Regions from separate parts of the Parabacteroides sp. AF17-3 genome, predicted to be linked through region 1. Evidence: riboswitches for the same ligand, from Rfam matches in the RefSeq annotation. Region 1 holds a riboswitch; each other region holds the start of a gene.
What was found. A riboswitch is a leader RNA that binds a small molecule or an ion and turns the genes downstream of it on or off. The one in region 1 is predicted to bind thiamine pyrophosphate.
Positions count from the first base shown of each region.

Region 2: it holds a riboswitch for thiamine pyrophosphate, as region 1 does, so the genes downstream of both, DWW91_RS14240 (TonB-dependent receptor) here and thiD (bifunctional hydroxymethylpyrimidine kinase/phosphomethylpyrimidine kinase) in region 1, are expected to answer to the same signal.
Region 3: it holds a riboswitch for thiamine pyrophosphate, as region 1 does, so the genes downstream of both, DWW91_RS12950 (sulfide-dependent adenosine diphosphate thiazole synthase) here and thiD (bifunctional hydroxymethylpyrimidine kinase/phosphomethylpyrimidine kinase) in region 1, are expected to answer to the same signal.

Region 1 is NZ_QTMM01000005.1:283,060-289,239, forward strand. It holds gene thiC (phosphomethylpyrimidine synthase ThiC) at 1-1,432, opposite strand, end outside; gene DWW91_RS08840 (thiamine phosphate synthase) at 1,443-2,147, opposite strand; gene DWW91_RS08845 (thiamine phosphate synthase) at 2,138-2,734, opposite strand; gene thiD (bifunctional hydroxymethylpyrimidine kinase/phosphomethylpyrimidine kinase) at 2,736-3,581, opposite strand; TPP riboswitch at 3,602-3,699, opposite strand; gene DWW91_RS08855 (AAA family ATPase) at 3,869-4,417, shown strand; gene DWW91_RS08860 (DUF5686 family protein) at 4,545-6,180, shown strand, end outside.
Region 2 is NZ_QTMM01000010.1:28,219-34,398, forward strand. It holds gene DWW91_RS14230 (YhcG family protein) at 1-65, opposite strand, end outside; gene pnuC (nicotinamide riboside transporter PnuC) at 126-719, opposite strand; gene DWW91_RS14240 (TonB-dependent receptor) at 733-2,934, opposite strand; TPP riboswitch at 2,998-3,113, opposite strand; gene DWW91_RS14245 (SusD/RagB family nutrient-binding outer membrane lipoprotein) at 3,251-4,858, opposite strand; gene DWW91_RS14250 (SusC/RagA family TonB-linked outer membrane protein) at 4,899-6,180, opposite strand, start outside.
Region 3 is NZ_QTMM01000008.1:250,138-256,317, forward strand. It holds gene DWW91_RS12940 (MATE family efflux transporter) at 1-758, shown strand, start outside; gene DWW91_RS12945 (AAA family ATPase) at 805-1,446, shown strand; TPP riboswitch at 1,465-1,560, shown strand; gene DWW91_RS12950 (sulfide-dependent adenosine diphosphate thiazole synthase) at 1,621-2,391, shown strand; gene DWW91_RS12955 (hypothetical protein) at 2,485-3,447, opposite strand; gene DWW91_RS12960 (DUF6769 family protein) at 3,976-4,365, shown strand; gene DWW91_RS12965 (efflux RND transporter periplasmic adaptor subunit) at 4,459-5,697, shown strand; gene DWW91_RS12970 (efflux RND transporter permease subunit) at 5,798-6,180, shown strand, end outside.

The DNA.
Region 1 (6,180 bases):
CATCTTCTTTGTTTGGCAATCCCAGGTGTTCTTTCGGGGTTACATAGCAAATCATAGCTGTGCCATACCAGGCAATTTGTGCGGCACCGATAGCCGATGTGATATGGTCGTATCCCGGGGCGATATCCGTTGTCAACGGGCCTAATGTATAGAACGGGGCACCGTGGCAGGCATATTGCTGTTCTTTCATGTTCTCATGAATCTTGTTCATCGGGACATGACCCGGACCTTCGATAATAACCTGAACGAATTTCTCCCAGGCAATCTTTGTCAATACGCCCATCGCATGCAGTTCGGCAAACTGCGCTGCATCGTTGGCATCATAGATGGAACCGGGACGAAGACCGTCGCCGATAGACACAGCAACGTCATATCTGCTCAGGATATCGCATATTTCTGCAAAATGGGTATACAGGAAGTTTTCTTCATTATGCAGCTGCATCCATTTAGCCATAATGGAACCACCACGCGAAACAATACCTGATAAGCGGGGCGCTGTCAAATCGATATGTTTTTTCAATAGTCCGGCATGAATGGTGAAATAGTCCACACCCTGTTCAGCCTGTTCAATCAATGTATCGCGATATACTTCCCAGTTCAAATCTTCCACATTTCCGTTCACTTTCTCCAAAGCCTGGTAAATAGGAACTGTCCCCATCGGAACCGGACAGTTACGGATAATCCATTCACGTGTCTCGTGAATATTGTCACCCGTCGAAAGGTCCATCAGGGTATCGCCACCCCATTTACAACTCCACACCGCTTTTTCAATCTCTTCACTGATGCCGGAAGACAAGGCCGAATTACCGATATTGGTATTTATTTTCACCAGAAACTTCTTACCGATAATCATCGGTTCCGCTTCCGGATGGTTGATGTTGGACGGTATGATGGCACGTCCGGCAGCAATTTCTTTACGGACAAAGTCGGGAGTGATATAAGATTTCAGTCCCAATGCTTCGATTTGCTGGTTTTCACGTATGGCCACATATTCCATTTCCGGAGTTATGATACGTCGTTTGGCATAATACATCTGGGTGATATTCTTACCTTCTTTGGCACGGTAGGGAAGGTGACGCTTCGGAAAACGTATCTCATCCAGACTTTTATCTTCCAGACGGGCACGGCCATACTCGGAAGACAACTCGCTCAGTTGTTCGATATCCTTACGTTTCGAACACCATTCTTCGCGGATACGGGGAATACCGGCATTTATGTCTATATTTATTTTAGGGTCTGAAAAAGGACCGCTTGTGTCATAGACAATCACCGGATTGTTTTTCTTGAAAACTTGCTCTCCGTTTTCGTCGATAGTGACGGTATCCAGAAGTTTGATTTTACGCATACCCACTTTTATCTTGTTGATTTCGCCCGGGATATATATCTTTTCCGATGCGGGATAGGTAATACGCATGTTTTTCTTGCTTGCCATTACAGTATGTTTAATATTTATTTATCTCATTAATAAAACGATGGGTCTCTTCTACGGGGTCTTCTGCATGGATAATCGCTCCCGATACGGCTATTCCGGTAATTCCGGTCTCCATTAACGGGGTAACATCTTCCAGGCAGATTCCTCCGATTGCAAATATCGGAATTTTATAGCCAGCCTCCTTACATTGCTGCACTATTTTTCTGTATCCTTCCAGACCGAGAACGGGACTGAGTTTCTTTTTCGTTTCTGTATAACGGAATGGTCCAAGGCCGATATAGGAAGCTCCTTGTCCGACAGCACGCTCGATATCTTCAAAGGTATTGGCGGTGGCGCCGATATAGAAGGTTTCGTCCGGAAATAACTGCTCTTTTGCCATTTCCCATGCGGCGGATACTGATATATCTTCTTTCCCCAGGTGAACAGCGTTCGCCCCGCATCTCAAAGCAATCCGTGCATTATCGTTTATACAATAGATGCATTTGTTTGTATGCTCATTGATTAGTTGCCCGATTTCCCTGGCTGTAAAAATATTCATGTTTCCTTTCATCCGTAGCTGTACCCATGAACAACCGCCGTCAAGAACCATTTTGACTTCTTCCCGTTCCGTGTATTTAGAAGTACCGTGGGTTATAAACATCAGGCGTTCACCACTGCCCTGTGGAATAAATTGTCCTTTATCTTCGTGCTTGCGCAAATGATATTCTATTGCCATATATCCAGTTGTTTGTATCGTTTTATTATAGATGTCTCGTTTATTACAGAAGGGGCCTTGCCCCACAAAGCTCCCAGAATGGCAGCTCCACCGAAATGTAAGGAGGCAATCAGCGGAATGTTCTTTTCTTCTATTCCACCCAGGGCAATTACCTTTTCGTTGATTATGCCCGAAGCAGCCGCCTCCCGTAATCTCTCCATCGGAAAGCCGTTTCCGTATCCCTCTTTGGATATACTTTGAAAGATGGGGCTCAGAAATACATAATCCAACTGTTTGTTATCCTGCACTTCCTGCAAGGAATGGCATGAACGGCTTATGCTTCCGGCAAAACCTTCCGGCAGGGTATTATTCCGGCTGTTCAAATGGATTCCGGCCAACCGGTATCCGGTTGTGAGTTCGAAATGCTCGTGCAACACAATCCGTGAATGATATTCGGCAGGGATAGCATCCAGTAAGAGACGAAACCTGTCGATGTCGCTTTGGGGTTTGCGCAGATGTAAACGCTGCATTCCTTCCCTGAACAAATGGGTTATTATCCGGCTTTCCCCTTCAAAAAAGAAAGGAGTTGTGATTACGAACAGCTTCATACTATCCTTTTATCTCTGTTTTTACTAAAGGAACCGGAGCGAAGAAATGGTTCAGGGGACCATGCCCGTGTCCTGTCCGTACATCTTTCCCTTCAGTAATCGCTTTTGTTATATACTCTTTAGCCAGTCTGACGGCATCCGGCAGGCTCTTACCCAAAGCCTGGTAAGCGGCAATAGCAGAAGACAACGTACAACCGGTGCCGTGGCCGTTGGTCGTAATTACAGTTTCCGCCGAAAGCCGGAGAGGGGATGCCTCCGATACATATAATATATCAGTCATCTCTTTTCCTTTTAAATGCCCTCCCTTCATTAATACGGCACGGCAACCTAAAGACAGCAACTTCTCTGCCGCCAGGCACATCTCTTTTTCGGAAGTTATCTTCATTCCGGACAGGAATTCAGCTTCGTCGATGTTGGGAGTGACCAGCGATGTCCGTTTGAACAGTTCCCGGACAATGATGTCTATGGCATCATCCTGCAATAATTTATTACCGCTGGTCGAAATCATCACCGGGTCCAGGATAATACGCGACGGTGAATAAGTATCGATTGCATTTACGACGATTTCTGCCGCCGTTTTATTATGCAGCATTCCTATTTTGACAGCATCGATGGTAATATCTTCAAAAACCGCATCCAACTGGCCTTTCAAGACTTCCGGAGAGATGGCTTGTATGCCTCTGACACCTTGTGTGTTTTGGGCCGTAATGGAGGTGATTACGGAAGCTCCGTAAACTCCCAATGCAGAGAATGTTTTAATATCTGCCTGTATCCCGGCTCCTCCGCCGCTGTCGGAACCAGCAATGGTTAACGCAGTCGGATAACGATATAATGTATCTGTTTTCATATTTACACACGAAAGGAGGGAAAAGCCTTGTCTGTCTTTCCTACGGCGGCATTACCCGCATCAGGTTCACAGGGTATAATCTCAGCCCGTTTACAGTATGGCACCCCTTTTCGTGTACAAAGGTAGAAAGATTGATAAGAGAAAACAAAAGTGAAATGTTAAATTTAAGAGTGAATTGATAGGTTTAAAAAAATAATCCAGTATATTTGCATCTACAATTCCGGTTATAACAGCTTTTCTTCCGGGTTGTATTTCCTTTTGGCATAATAGTCATAAAAAGACAAATCATGTTGATAAAAACAGGCTTGTATGTTATTACCGGTGGACCAGGAACGGGTAAAACATCATTAATTGAAGAACTTAAAATAGTTGGATATCAAACAGTAAAAGAAGTAGCACGGGATATTATCAAAGAACAACAGCAACAGGGTGGAGACGCATTGCCCTGGAAAGATACCGTTTTATATACCAGTATGATGCTGGAACGTTCTGTTGAATCATATCTGGCTCATAAAGAAAATGAAGGCATATTATTTTTTGACAGAGGAATCCCTGATACACTGGCATATGCAAGGTTGATTGGGTTAACCGACCGGAAAGAAATAGAATTGGCAGTCGATAAATACAGGTATAACAGGCAGGTATTCATACTTCCTCCCTGGGAAAATATATATCATACGGATAAAGAACGTAAACAATCATTTAATGAAGCGATAGATACATATTATGTAATGAAAGATGTCTACAAAGATGCAGGATATACATTGATTGAAGTCCCGAAACTTCCCGTTACGGAAAGAAGGAATTTTGTTATTAGTAGTATAAATTCATTTTAAAACATCTATTTTGGGTCTTTTAAGTGAGATTTGTTGTCAATTGGAATATAATCGGTTCAATTTGGAACATTCATAAAAAAGAATCTGTTATAATTTTGCGGAGTTTAACGAGGGAGTTAATAAAATAATGGGGAAAAAGATTGTTTTTATTCTGGCACTTGTTTTGGTTGCATTTGCATCAAAAGCCCAGAACACTATAATAAGTGGAATAGTAACGGACTCTATTACAGGAGAAACGTTACCATATGTTTCAGTTATACTGAAAGGTACAACTATCGGGACAACGACTGATGATGACGGTAAGTTTACGTTGACTACCTCGTCCAATGCACGGACTCTGTCCGTTTCATATCTGGGATATACCGAAAAAGAACTGAAAGTGGCTATAGGTAAAAAGAATTATTTTAAAATACCTTTGGCCCCTTCCAGTATTGATTTGGGTGAAGTCATTGTAAAGCCGAAGAAAGAGAAGTATAGCAAGAAAGAAAATCCAGCCGTGGCTTTTGTCAAGAAGGTTATCGAATCTCGCGAAAGTAATGATCCCCGTAATCATGATTATTTCAGTTACAGCCAATATGAAAAGATGGTTTTCGCGATGAACGATTATCAGCCGAAACCTAAAAAAGAGAATGGTAAGGGCGGGAAATTCGATTTTCTGATCGATTATATCGATACGCTGGATGTCGGAAAGACCATTTTGCCAGTGTCGGAGAAAGAAAAGGTGGAAGGCATTTTCTATCGGAAAGATCCTAAAGTAGAAAAAAGAGTCGTGCTGGGAGCAAAGGCGGCCGGTGTAGATGAAATATTTTCACGGGATGGTATGCAGCAGTTTCTGGGAGAGGTGTTCCGTGAGGTGGATATCTTCAAGAATGATATTCCTCTTTTCCTGCAACGTTTTGTAAGCCCGTTGTCTAGCATGGGGCCGAACTTTTATAAGTATTATTTACTTGACACCCTGGATGTGAACGGACAGAAATGTGTAGACCTGGGATTCGTTCCTTTCGTTTCTGAAGGTTTCGGATTTACCGGACATCTTTTCGTTACGCTCGATTCGACTTATTTCGTTAAGAAAGCAATCCTGAATGTTCCTAAAAACATCAACCTGAACTTCGTCAGCGGAATGACTATTGAGCAGACATTCGAAAAGACGGAAGATGGTACACGTATTATTACCAAAGATGATATAAATGTCGATTTCAAGCTGACGGAAAAATCGAAGGGAATGTATGCCCGAAGGTTGAACATATACAGCAACCATTCTTTCCTTCCGCCCGAAAGCGATGAGATATTTAAGGAGAGCGCTCCGATTATCACATTGCAGAACGCCTATAAGCAGACAGAAGATTTCTGGGATTTGAACCGTCCGGAAGAAGCCGGTAAACGAAAACAGAATACGGTTGAAAAATTGATGGAAAAGTTACGTTCGGTTCCTATTTTCTATGTAACAGAAAAAATTGTTACAATCCTGACTTCCGGTTACATAGGAACCAGCACTGACCCCGCTAAAAATAAATTCGAATTCGGACCGGCCAATACCTTTATCAGTGGTAACGCGATCGAAGGAGCCCGTTTCCGTGTCGGAGGAACTACTACTACTGCTTTCAGTAAAAGATTATTCCTGGAAGGATATGCCGCTTATGGTACAACAGACCGGAAAATCAAGTATGATGCCTTGATAGAGTATTCATTCAATGACAAGAAGGAATACCGTAAAGAATTTCCGGTTAATTCTATCCGTCTGGAATATCTTTACGATATCAACC
Region 2 (6,180 bases), on a different contig from region 1:
ATACGGAATTTAAGATCGGTGAGCCATTGCTTGTATTCAATGTCAGATTTAAGAATTACATTCATAAGGTTTTGTTTTTAATAAGTTTGTAATACCTCACAAATGTAGAGTTTATTTTCAACATTTCATATCCGTTCTTTATTTATTCCTTTCTTTTTCCAGGTGAAATATCCGACGATGGCCAATATTGCGTAGCAAATGTACAAAAACATGGTTGGATAGAGGCCACGGAGGTAATAAAGATAAACGGATACGAAATTGACGATTACCCAGAAGATCCAGTGTTCGATGATACGGCGGGCCAGCATCCAGGTGGCTACGATGCCGACGGAGGTGGTGAAGGCGTCGCCCATCGGGATGGGGGAGTCTGTGAAGTTATGGAGTACGTAATATAATAGGGCGTATATAGCGAGGATAGCGGAAGCTATCCCTGCTAATAACGGCCAGGTGATATGACGGTAGAAAATCAGGTCATCGGAGACTTTCTCTTCAGTGACGCTTTTTTTCGTACAGGTCCATTTTTTGAAACCGTAAATGCTGATGGCAACATAGTAGATATTCAGCCCCATATCGGCATATATCTTTGAGAAGAAAAAGACAAATACGTAGACCAGGGAGGTGAGGAAGCCTACTACCCACATTGCTTTATGCTGCCTGATCTCTAATAACAGGTAGAGAAAACCTGTAATGACACCGAAATATTCTAATAGTTGTTCCATAATTTATATTTCTCTAGAACCTGATTGTTACTCTGGCCATGGCGTTTGTGCCGGCCTGGGTGAAATAACCGTCGTCTTTGTTGACGACACCTTTGCTAATGTAGGTATATACCCAGGCGTTTGTTTCATATTTCTCGTTGAAGAGGTTGTTGATGGTGATGTCGACGCCGATCTCCTTGACAAACTTCGGTTTGAAAACGTATCCGACACGCAGGCTGTTCACGAAATAGGGATCGATGGAACGGTCTTTGGTGGAGGTATTGTCGATGTATTGACGGCCTACAAACTGTGAGTTGAAGCTGGCGGAGAATCCTTTCAGGTTGAAATCGAACATGCTGTTGGCGATGATGCCGGGAGAGAAGGCGATGTCGGTTGTTCCCAGATAATAACTTGCCTGGCCTCCGTTATCGAAGTCATCTATGTAATGAGTGAAATTCTTTATTTTGTTACGGCTCAGAGTGATGTTTCCGTTCCAGTCCAGCCAGTGGGTGATACTTGCGCCTCCGGTCAGTTCAATTCCCATGCGGTAACTGTCTTTGATATTGCTGGTCAATGCTTCACCGATTTCGCTGATTTTGCCGCTCAGGATCAATTGGTTGTTGTAGTCCATAAAATAAAGATTGGCTCCGGCGCGGAAACGTTGGTTGCCGAAGCTGTAACCGGCTTCGTAGTCGTAGAGTGTTTCGTGAGTAGGACGTTCGTTGACTGCGGCTTCCGTAAAATTGTCTCGATTGGGTTCACGGTTGGCGACGGAGAAAGAGACGAAAGCATTATGACCGCCTTTCTGGAAATTGATACCGGCTTTCGGGTTGAAGAAGTTCCAGTTTTTGTTGACGTAGATTTCCTTACCGGTATTGTCGTCACTTCCTTTGATCGTGTAATGGATGCCACGGTATTGCAGGTCGAGGTATCCGTTCAGGTAGGGGTGGAACCGGTAGTTGCCTTTTACGTAAAAGTTATAATCCAGTTTGTTCCCTCTGTTACGGTAATATTCGTAGTCAGGCGAGGGGAGTGCTTCTGCATTTTTGACCCACATGACACGGCCGAAATGGTCGCCTACATATTTATTGACAGCTGAACCGAAGCTCATCTGGAGACGTTCGGAACGATAGTTCGCACTGTAAACGATACCGTAAAAGTCGTTGTCCAGCCATTTACGGCGGACGAGGTCGGAACTGACGATTGTGTCGCCTTTCCCGTTAATATAAGACTCGGGGAGTTTGTATTTTGTAAATTCTTCATTGGGCTTATAGTCTTCGTAATATCCCTCTCCATGTGTGTAATGGAGTGTCAGGTTCATATTCCACAGGTCGCTCAGTCGCTGACTTGCCATCAGGTGGTAGTTTTGCTGCCGGTAATTGTCTGTCTGGTTGTCGTAGAATTTTTTAACGCCGTTCTCTTTATATTCTCCGCAAGGGTTGTAAGTCCGGTCGCTGTCCAGGTAAATGGAAGGGACACCGTTCCAGGCCTGATACGTTTTTTCTATATTGCCGAATGTCTGGAAGCGGACCAGAGTGTTGTCGCCGTAATAGGTGGCTGAGCCGAAATAAGAGTGCATATTGGCTGTTGCCCGGTCGATGTATCCGTCGCTTTGGACGTTGGAGTAGCGGGCGTCGAAAACGAAATGATCCCGGAGTAACCCGGTTCCTGTTTTGACTGAGTTTTTGACGGTTCCGAACGAACCTGCCGAAAGGCTGTATTCGGCATACGGTTTCAGGTCCGGCTTTTGCGTTTGCATGGCGACGGTGGCACCGAAGGCGGCGGCTCCGTTGGTCGATGTCCCGGCTCCCCGTTGTATCTGTATGTTATCGACGGAAGATGCGAAATCGGACATGTTGGCCCAGAAAACGGTGTGAGACTCGGAGTCGTTGACCGGTACGCCGTTGACCGTGATGTTGATGCGGTTGGCGTCTGTGCCGCGGATACGGAAGCCCGAATAGCCGATACCTGTCCCGGCGTCCGAAGTCATGATGACGGAAGGGGATTGGGAGATGAGATAGGGGATACCTTGGCCATCGTTTTTGCGGCTGAGTTCGTCTTTGGATACTTCGCTGTAAGCCACCGGAGTACCTTTGGCTACTTTGGTGGCGGTGACGACTACTTCGTCCAGCGATAAGTCACGTGAAATTTTGAGAGAATCGACAGGGTCGGGACGGTTTCCCGCTGCTGCGAATGTTGCCAGAGATCCGGCACAGATAATCAATACACTTTTCATCCTTTTTACCTTAATGTTTAAAAACCTGATAAGTGAATAGGAGAGGTGTGTTGTGTGAAGAAGTATACCATGTTTTACAATTTCCTTCGCCGGCATTATCCGTATCAGGTAATATGGGTATAATCTCAGCCTGCGGCACGTACTGTATCGGTACGTGGCAAGCACCCCTTTGTATTCGGGGCACAAAGATAAGAAAAGTCAGGGAATTGTACAAATGGAAAAAACCGCCGCGAATCACTTCGGGGCGGTTTCGACTCCACAATTTTCCATCAATTATGTTGTAATTATTTACTGTGGATATATCTCTGTTTATTTGTTATTCAACAGTGGTGTACCAATTGCTCTTCATCCAGTTCAAAGGAGCGTACCAGCTGTCTTCCTTACCTCCCAGATGGGCATTCAGGTTGGCTGAGTTATAGTCTTTTTCGTCAGCCGGATACTGGATGCGGTCCAGAGGAAGCGGAGTTGCGACAGACTGCGGGTCGCGTTTGAAATAAATTTCCGGATATCCGGTACGGCGGACAACATTCCATGCTTCATATTCCTGGATAGCACCGTGATGGATCCAACGCTGTGTCAGGATACTCTTTTGCGGATTGCTGGCGTCCCATTGTGTTTCAGCATATGCTTCAACTTCGGCTGCTGAGGGAGGAGTTAACGGATCACGGTAGGTACCGGTTGAATTCAAATCGAAATAGAATTCAGTGGAAAGTTTTATACCGTTGATATATTCGCTCTTGGCATTACCGGTAGCCCAGTTGTTAGCATAGGCCTCCGCCTTCATGAAAGCAACTTCGGCTGCTGTCATCCAGAGTCCCGGGAATCCGGGGTTACGGGTGAAGGTCGATGTATCCAGGGCTGCGTAATATTTAGCCGTACCATGTGTAGAGATACTCATATTCGTTTCCTGTTCCGTGAGTGTTTCAGACGGATCGAGGCCGATATATTCGTTATTCCAGTTACTGTCATACAAGACTTCCAAACGTGGGTCCGGATTATTGGTGTTGGCATTCAATGCGCGTTGCATTGGGCCGGACATGCGGTTGTAAGTTGAATTCTCGATTGCGTTTTGCAGGTCGCGGTCAAAATCAAACTGGTCATCGTCGGTTTGTGGCACTGTGATATTATCAGAGTTTAGATCTACCATCGGATAAGTACCGGGATTTTCCAACATGGTTTTGATCGCAGCACGTGCTTCACTTACCAGGTCGCCGTTAGAAGCCAGGTGAGTAGCTACACGTAAACGCAGGGAGTTCACATATTTACGCCATAAGGTGATATCACCGTTGTTCACATAGTCTTCTGCATTCAGGTAAGTACTGGCATTGGCTGTAAGCGAACGGCCGTTGAGGTATGTGTTGACTTCGTCCAGGTCGCTCAGGATCATTCTATACAAATCGATATCCGAGTCGTATTTCGGTTTGGATGCTTCTACGTCTCCTGTTGCCCATAATGTGCCGGCTTCAGAGAATGGTACTCCACCCCAGGAGGAACAAACTTCATAAAGTTGTTCTTCCATTACCGTACGTCCCAGCAAGAAGAAGATACGATAGTCTTCTTTTTCTTCTTCCGGAAGGTTATTGAATTCGGTTTCCAATACTCTGTACTGGGTGACAGTGTTGTAGAAGTTTCTCCAACGTTCGTTGAAGTAACCCTGGCCAGCACCGGCAAAGCGGTCTTTACTGTTTGTATGACCGATCACTCCGGAGAATAACCCGGAAGTGGTGGAAGATACGTAATATCTGTAATAGACCGGATTCATCCATGTATTAGAGGCTTGCCATACTCCAACCATCAAGGCCGGGCATGATACCGTCTGTGTCTTTGACGGGTCCTGATATTGATCCGTGAATTTGTCGTCACTACAGGAAGACGTTGCCAGAAGGGCAGCACATCCAAGTGCGAGTGCATATATTTTTTTCATAAATCTTTCAATTTTAATATTCTATATTATTTTTCGTCAATTAGAAGCTTGCACGTAATGAGAAGCCGAATGAACGTGTTGTGGCTGTTGAACCACCAATCTGTGCCTGCGTGATCCAGGTTGTACCGTCTGTACATTCTGCATCGAATTCTTTCAGGCTCTTATAGAAGTAGAACAGGTTACGACCGTATACGGAAACCATCAAGTTCTTACAACCGAATTTGGAAGTGATGTTTTTCGGTAATCTGTAACCAAGGCTCAGTTCACGCATCTTTACATATGAATTCTTCTGTATTGCGTTTTCATAAGTGATGTTTCCGGAATATCCCCAACCGTATTGGTTGTAATATGATTCACCGGCAGTGATGATCGTTTTGTTTTCAGAACCGTCTTGTTTAACGCCTGGCTGGATTACACCGTTATCGTAAACCATGTTACCGTTTACTGTAGATCCGGCAGGCTGGTCTGTCAAATGACGTTTTGAAGGGTCTGACAGGTCGTTTCCGTCTGCATACCAGGTAAGACCGCCACGTGAAGCGTCACGGTTATCCAATGTACAATCCAGGATACCGAGTTCGGTCATATACTGGTAAGGCAAGTTCAGTACGTCACCACCAATACGGAAGTCGATAGTGGCATCCAGATAGAAATCTTTATAGTTCAATGATGTGCTGATACCTCCGACAACTTTCGGCATGGCGTTACCTGCTCTCTGGCGTTCTGTATAGTCTACGATATACAGACCGTTATCGCCAACGACTTTGTTTCCGCTCTCGTCTTTTACCGTACCGTAAACATACCAGTCACCCATCGGGCGTCCTACTCTGGATTGCAGCACTGCGGCTCCGTTATCAACAGTAGAATGGTCGATAGAGTTGATTCCGTCTATCAGTTTTGTTACTTCGTTCTTGTTCCATGACCAGTTGGCACGAATATCCCAGTTCCAGTCTTTAGTCTGGATAACTGTACCATACAGAGACATTTCAACACCGGCGTTCTTTAATTCACCGACATTCATCCAGATGGAAGTACCTCCTGAAGATGCTGATGTTGTAGTCTGAAGGATCTGGTCTTTTACTGTATTCTGGTAATAAGAAAGTTCGAAGCCCAAACGGTTGCCGAGGAATTTGTTTTCCCAACCCAATTCGAATTCGTATTTCTGTTCCGGTTGTATCTCATTGTTTCCAAGTGCCTGTGGAACCTGATTGTAGATATAACTGCCTACAGCGCTCTGGTTGTAACCGGTAGCTGCTTTATATATTTCCGGGGCGTTACCTACAACACCGTAGCTAAGACGAATTTTACCATAATCCAGCCATTCG
Region 3 (6,180 bases), on a different contig from region 1:
GGGCGACAGTCATTTCGCAGGTAATCTCCTTGACGGGACAGATGATTCATTTTTCAAGTCCGAAACAGTTGCTCCATTTTAAGAAAGGGATTTATAAACTGAGGAAAGAGGTGGTGAAGGGTATTCTGTATATCGGGATGTCGCCTTTTTTGATGAATCTTTGTTCCTGTCTGATTGTTATCCTGATCAACCGCGGTCTGAAAGAACATGGGGGAGACATGGCGATTGGTGCTTATGGTATCGTAAACCGCATTATTTTCTTGTTTGTAATGATTATTATGGGCTTCAACCAGGGAATGCAACCTATTGCCGGATATAATTTCGGTGCCCGCTTATATCCCCGTGTAACGGAAGTAACCAAGTTGACGATGAAGTGGGCAATCGGAGTGGCAACGACCGGTTTTCTGCTCTGCCAGTTATTCCCGACCCTGATTGTGAATATGTTTACAACGGATGACGAACTGGTGGAAGCGGCCGTGTTCGGTCTTCATATCGTATTTGCCGTTTTCCCGATAGTCGGCTTTCAGATGGTGGCAACGAACTTCTTCCTTTCGATCGGTATGTCGAAGAAGGCTATATTCCTGTCACTTACCCGGCAAATGTTGTTTCTGATTCCTTGTCTGATTGTCCTTCCCCGCTTCTTCGGTACGCTGGGAGTCTGGATCAGTATGCCGGTTGCCGATACGATCGCAACAGTCGTTACGGCAATCGTACTGGTGAATCAATTCAAGAAGTTTAAACATGAATCACCTAACTAAAAAAAATATTGTATATTTATCGCAGGATAATAAAATCGGTTAGTATATGGATAACAAAATCATATTGACCATCGGTCGGCAGTTTGGCAGTGGTGGTCGTGAAATAGGGAAAAAACTGGCTCAGGCATTGGGCATCGGTTATTATGATAAGGAGTTGATGGCGGTGGCCGCCAAGGAAAGCGGATTGAGCGAAGAGTTTTTTGAAAAGGCGGACGAACGTGCTTCGAGCGGACTGGCGTATGCTTTTACTATGGGATATTCTTATATGGGAATGTTCACTCCTTATAATGACATTCTTTCCAACGACGGACTGTTTAAATTCCAGAGTGACGCAATCCGCAAGTTGGCATCGGAGCAGTCGTGCGTGCTGGTGGGACGTTGTGCCGATTATATCCTGCGCGATGATCCGGATTGTCTTAGTTTTTTTATCCATAATAATATGGAAAACCGTATCCAGCGCATCCTCGAAAGCCAGAATATCACTGTCGAACAAGCAAAGGAACTGATGGGGAAGACCGATAAATCGCGTGCAGCCTACTATAATTATTATACGAATAAAGAATGGGGTGTAGCCTCTTCCTATAATTTTTCTATCGACGTATCCGTATTGGGTGTAGACGAGACTGTCGAGTTCATGAAAGCATTTGTTGAACGGAAAATGAATAAGCGTCCGCCACATTTCGGATAATTTACTATCTTTGTCGTCGACTTATCATAGGGGTGCCTTAATACACAGGCTGAGATTATACCCATAGAACCTGCCCGGGTAATGCCGTGAAGGGAGAATCGGTAGAATTGCTAAATAAAGGAGAGCTTTAACCTCTATGTGCTCTCCGATGTTTAAACTCTAATTATTATTGTAATGGAACAGATCGTTTCAACGGGGATTATTGACTCTTATTTTGCAAAACTGAAGAGCAACTTATCAATTGATGTGGCTATTGTTGGTGGTGGCCCTTCCGGTATCGTAGCAGCTTATTATCTGGCTAAAGCCGGAAAGAAAGTGGCTCTTTTCGACCGTAAACTGGCTCCGGGAGGAGGCATGTGGGGCGGTGCCATGATGTTTAATGATATTGTCGTACAGGAAGAAGCCATGCCGATCGTGAAGGAACTGGGCGTTTCTTATCATGATGCCGGCAATGGTACTTATATTATGGATTCGGTTCATACTACTTCTGCATTGATCTATCAGGCAACAAAAGCCGGTGCTACTATTTTTAACTGCTATTCTGTGGAAGATGTGGTATTCCACAACGATGCAGTAGCCGGTGTGGTAGTTAACTGGGCTCCGGTAATCCGCGAAGGTATGCATGTAGACCCGCTGACTATTATGGCAAAAGCCGTATTGGAAGGAACAGGACACGACTGCGAAGTGGCACGTACTGTTGCCCGCAAAAACGATATCAAACTGAATACCCCGACCGGCGGTGTAATCGGCGAACGTTCATTAAACGTTGAGTTGGGTGAACAGACAACGGTAGAAAATACAAAAGAAATCTATCCGGGACTGTTTGTTTCAGGTATGGCAGCCAACGGTGTAAGCGGTAGCTTCCGTATGGGACCGATTTTCGGTGGTATGCTGATGAGCGGTAAGAAAGCGGCAGAACTGATCTGTGCAAAACTGGATAAATAAGATTATCTGATATACATGAAAAGAAAGGACGGTTATCTTTTTACAGATTTCCGTCCTTTCTTCATATAGTAACATAAAAACTCATGCTTCCTATTACATCTTCTCTACAAGTTCCCGTTGTTTTTTGAAAAACTGTATACGCTGCATTTCTCCGCTTTCGGAGATCATAGTAGAAAACTTACGTAAGGATTGAATCCATTCTTTCAGGTTCTTACACATCTCTTTGTCTCTCGATGTGATCGAGTTGATCGAAAAGATCCGGATCAGGCTTAATTGCAAACTGGATGTTTCCACAAAACTGTATGTGGCTTCGAAGTTTATGTTGGATATATATATATGTATATCCTTGCCTGAGTCAAATTTACCTCTGGAAGCGATTGTCTCCAGGTCGTCCAATAGCCGGAGGAGTTCTTCCTGTAGTTTGGTTACTTCCTCTTCCGTGATTAAATGAATGCTGGCGAAATATTTAATATCGTTCACCAGGTAGTTAAACATCATGCTGTCCCATATATAGTTTGTTGTTTGTATATATGTACTGGCTTCTACGAATGCCTTTTGGGCATGTTTGAGTTCTTCGGATAAATTTAATTCTGAAAAATATTTTACACAATTTACTTTTTCATTCTGGTACATCCATTTAAATAACCGAAACTTAGACAAGCTATCGTATTTCAGATAATAAGTCTGTGGTATCATATTTGAGGCTGTACTTAACTCCGAAGTCGGATCGTCGCGCAGAGACTCAAACAATTCAAGATAGTGGTCAAGGATTTTGTAATACGTTTTGATAGGATCTGAATAATGTAAAAGATTCAGGTCGAACATTGCGTTATTAGTATAGCTTATACCCACGATCTGGTCAAGTGAAACTCCCAGTTTCTTTGAAATGATGGAAGCCTCATTGAGGGTGAAGGGAACCTCGCCGCGTAATCTTCTGTATACGGCCTCTTTTCCTATGTAGAGAATATCCATCAGGGTATTCGCTAAATTAACCCCATCCGGTATCTTCTCTTTCATTACCTCGATCAGATTTGTATTTAATACATCTGTATTCATTTCCAATTCTCCCTTTTAAATAATATATATGTTCAATTATTAAACAATAAACAAAGCGTATTGTTTCGAAAAACGCAACAAATGTAATAAGCACACTCACGGGTTGCGTATTTTCGAAAATGCGGAGGGGGTAAATAGACGAATGAGAAATAGATATGACTGAAAATACCTTATATGCGAAATAAAACTCCCGTATTTGCTTAGTAAATTCGCATATCTCAAAAGAGAGACGGCAATGATGGTTTGAACGGATAGTTATTGCAGTTTATTATTAATACTAAGTGATGTTAATTGAAATAGCATTAGAATGGATGAACTTTATTTTATTTTAGTCTTAGATTTTTTGTTTATAAATTATTGACCTAACCAAACATTTGCTTGTATAATCAGAATGAGTAGACCACTAATGCTAATACCATGAACAACTGTCCGGCTGGGAGGTGACTCTCGGCCGGAATTTTTTTTTGCTATATATCTGATATTTGCCATTGTGTTGCAAAATAAACTTTCTATTTTTGCAGAATAAATATGAAAGCAAAGAAAAACATAATCCGTTACGTAATGTTGATAGCCGGCATCATCATGCTGCTTTCGGTCATTATACCGCATCATCATCATAGTAACGGTCTGCCTTGTTTTAAACCGCTGACTGAACACAGTCACAAGAGTGCTTCTTCTCACGATTGCGGTTGTAACGGGCATAATGTTGCTCTTTTCACCTCTCTGCTGTCACATGCGACGGATGTGGATGCTAGCCATCTGCTTTTCCCTTTGCAAGTTTTATTTGATTATATTAACCCTCCCGAACCGGCTTTTTGCGGACAACCTTTTGAACGCAGTCGAGCCTTTTATATTGAGTCTCTGCACGATAGCTGGATAACGTGTGCAAGTGGACTGCGAGCCCCTCCTGTGTTATAATTGTTACTGATGGTGGCGAACCTTATTCGCTTTTCGGTGTTTTTATCTAAACGCCGAGCTATTTATTACGCATTAATAACACATTATAATACAATGAAAAAGATATATTTATTGTGGGTTTTATGTGCCTACATATTTGCAGGTTGTGGTGGCGGAGCTACTAAATCTGAAGAGCATAATCATGATCATGAAGCACATGAACATGAAGAGGGGCACGATCATGAGCATGAAGGACATGACCATGAACACGAAGGAGACGAGCATGAAGGACACGAACATGGGAATGAAGCTGCCGCCGGCGTACATTCCAATGAAATCATTTTCAAAGAAGAATTAGCGAAAGCAGTCGGTTTACAGACGAAAGTGATGGAACCGGCTCCTTTTACCGATGTGATAAAGACCAGCGGAAGCGTGATGGCTGCACAAGGCGATGAAACGACTGTGGTTGCTACTGTCCCCGGTATCGTTACATTCGGCAGTTTATCTTTTGTGGACGGTACTCCGGTCCGGAAAGGACAGGCTATCCTGAGCCTGGCTTCCAGTAATTTGTCTGAGGGGAATGTGGCAGCCCGTGCCAAATATGCATACGAAAATGCCAAGAAGGAATATGAACGTATGCAACAGCTGGTGGGAGATAAGATCGTTTCTGCCAAGGACTTTGAACAGGCACGTCTGAACTATGAAAATGCAAAGGCCGCTTACGATGCCATTGCCGGTAAACAAACAGAGAACGGTGTATCGGTTGTTTCTCCGATGAACGGATACTTGAAGAACCTTCAGGTGAAAGAAGGCGATTATGTAGCTGTGGGACAACCGTTGGCTACGATTTCTCAGAATAGCCGCCTGGTGCTTCGTGCCGAAGTGTCGGAAAAGTATTATCAATATCTACCGGCTGTACAGTCTGCTAATTTCCGAACTCCTTATGACGACCAGGTGTATGAGCTTTCCGAACTTCACGGACGTTTACTTTCTTACGGAAAGGCTTCGGATGCCAATTCTTTTTATATCCCAGTGACTTTTGAATTTGATAATAAAGGGGCTGTAATTCCCGGTTCGTTTGTTGAAATCTATTTGCTTACCTCTCCGATGCAGGATGTGTTGAGCGTTCCGGTTTCCGCGTTGATAGAAGAGCAAGGCGTTTATTCCGTATTTATCCGTCTGGATGAGGAAGGATACAAAAAGCAGGAAGTGAAACTGGGTGCCAACAATGGTGCTGAAGTCCAGATTCTGTCTGGTCTAAAACCGGGAGATACGGTTGTTACACAAGGTGCTTACCAGGTCAAACTGGCTTCTGCCTCCAATGCTATTCCGGCTCATACTCATAATCATTAATAATGAGCAAATATGCAAATATGCCAATGTGCCAATGGAAATCTCATGGTACTATCTTGATTGGCACATTGGCATATCGGCTAATTAAATAATTATTCTTATGTTGAATAAAATAATATATTACTCGCTGCATAACAGATTGGTTGTCCTGATCTGTGCATTGCTGCTGATGATAGCGGGAACCTATACAGCTTTTCATACAGATGTAGATGTGTTTCCCGACCTGAATGCTCCGACCGTGGTTATCATGACGGAAGCAAATGGTATGGCTCCTGAAGAAGTGGAACGCCTGGTGACTTTCCCGGTAGAAACAGCAGTGAACGGGGCTATGGATGTGCGCCGTGTACGTTCTTCCTCTACCACCGGTTTCTCTGTTGTATGGGTTGAATTTGACTGGGGAACGGATATCTACCGTGCCCGCCAGATTGTTTCGGAAAAGCTGGCAGTCGTTAGTGAAAGCCTTCCCGAGAATGTAGGCAAGCC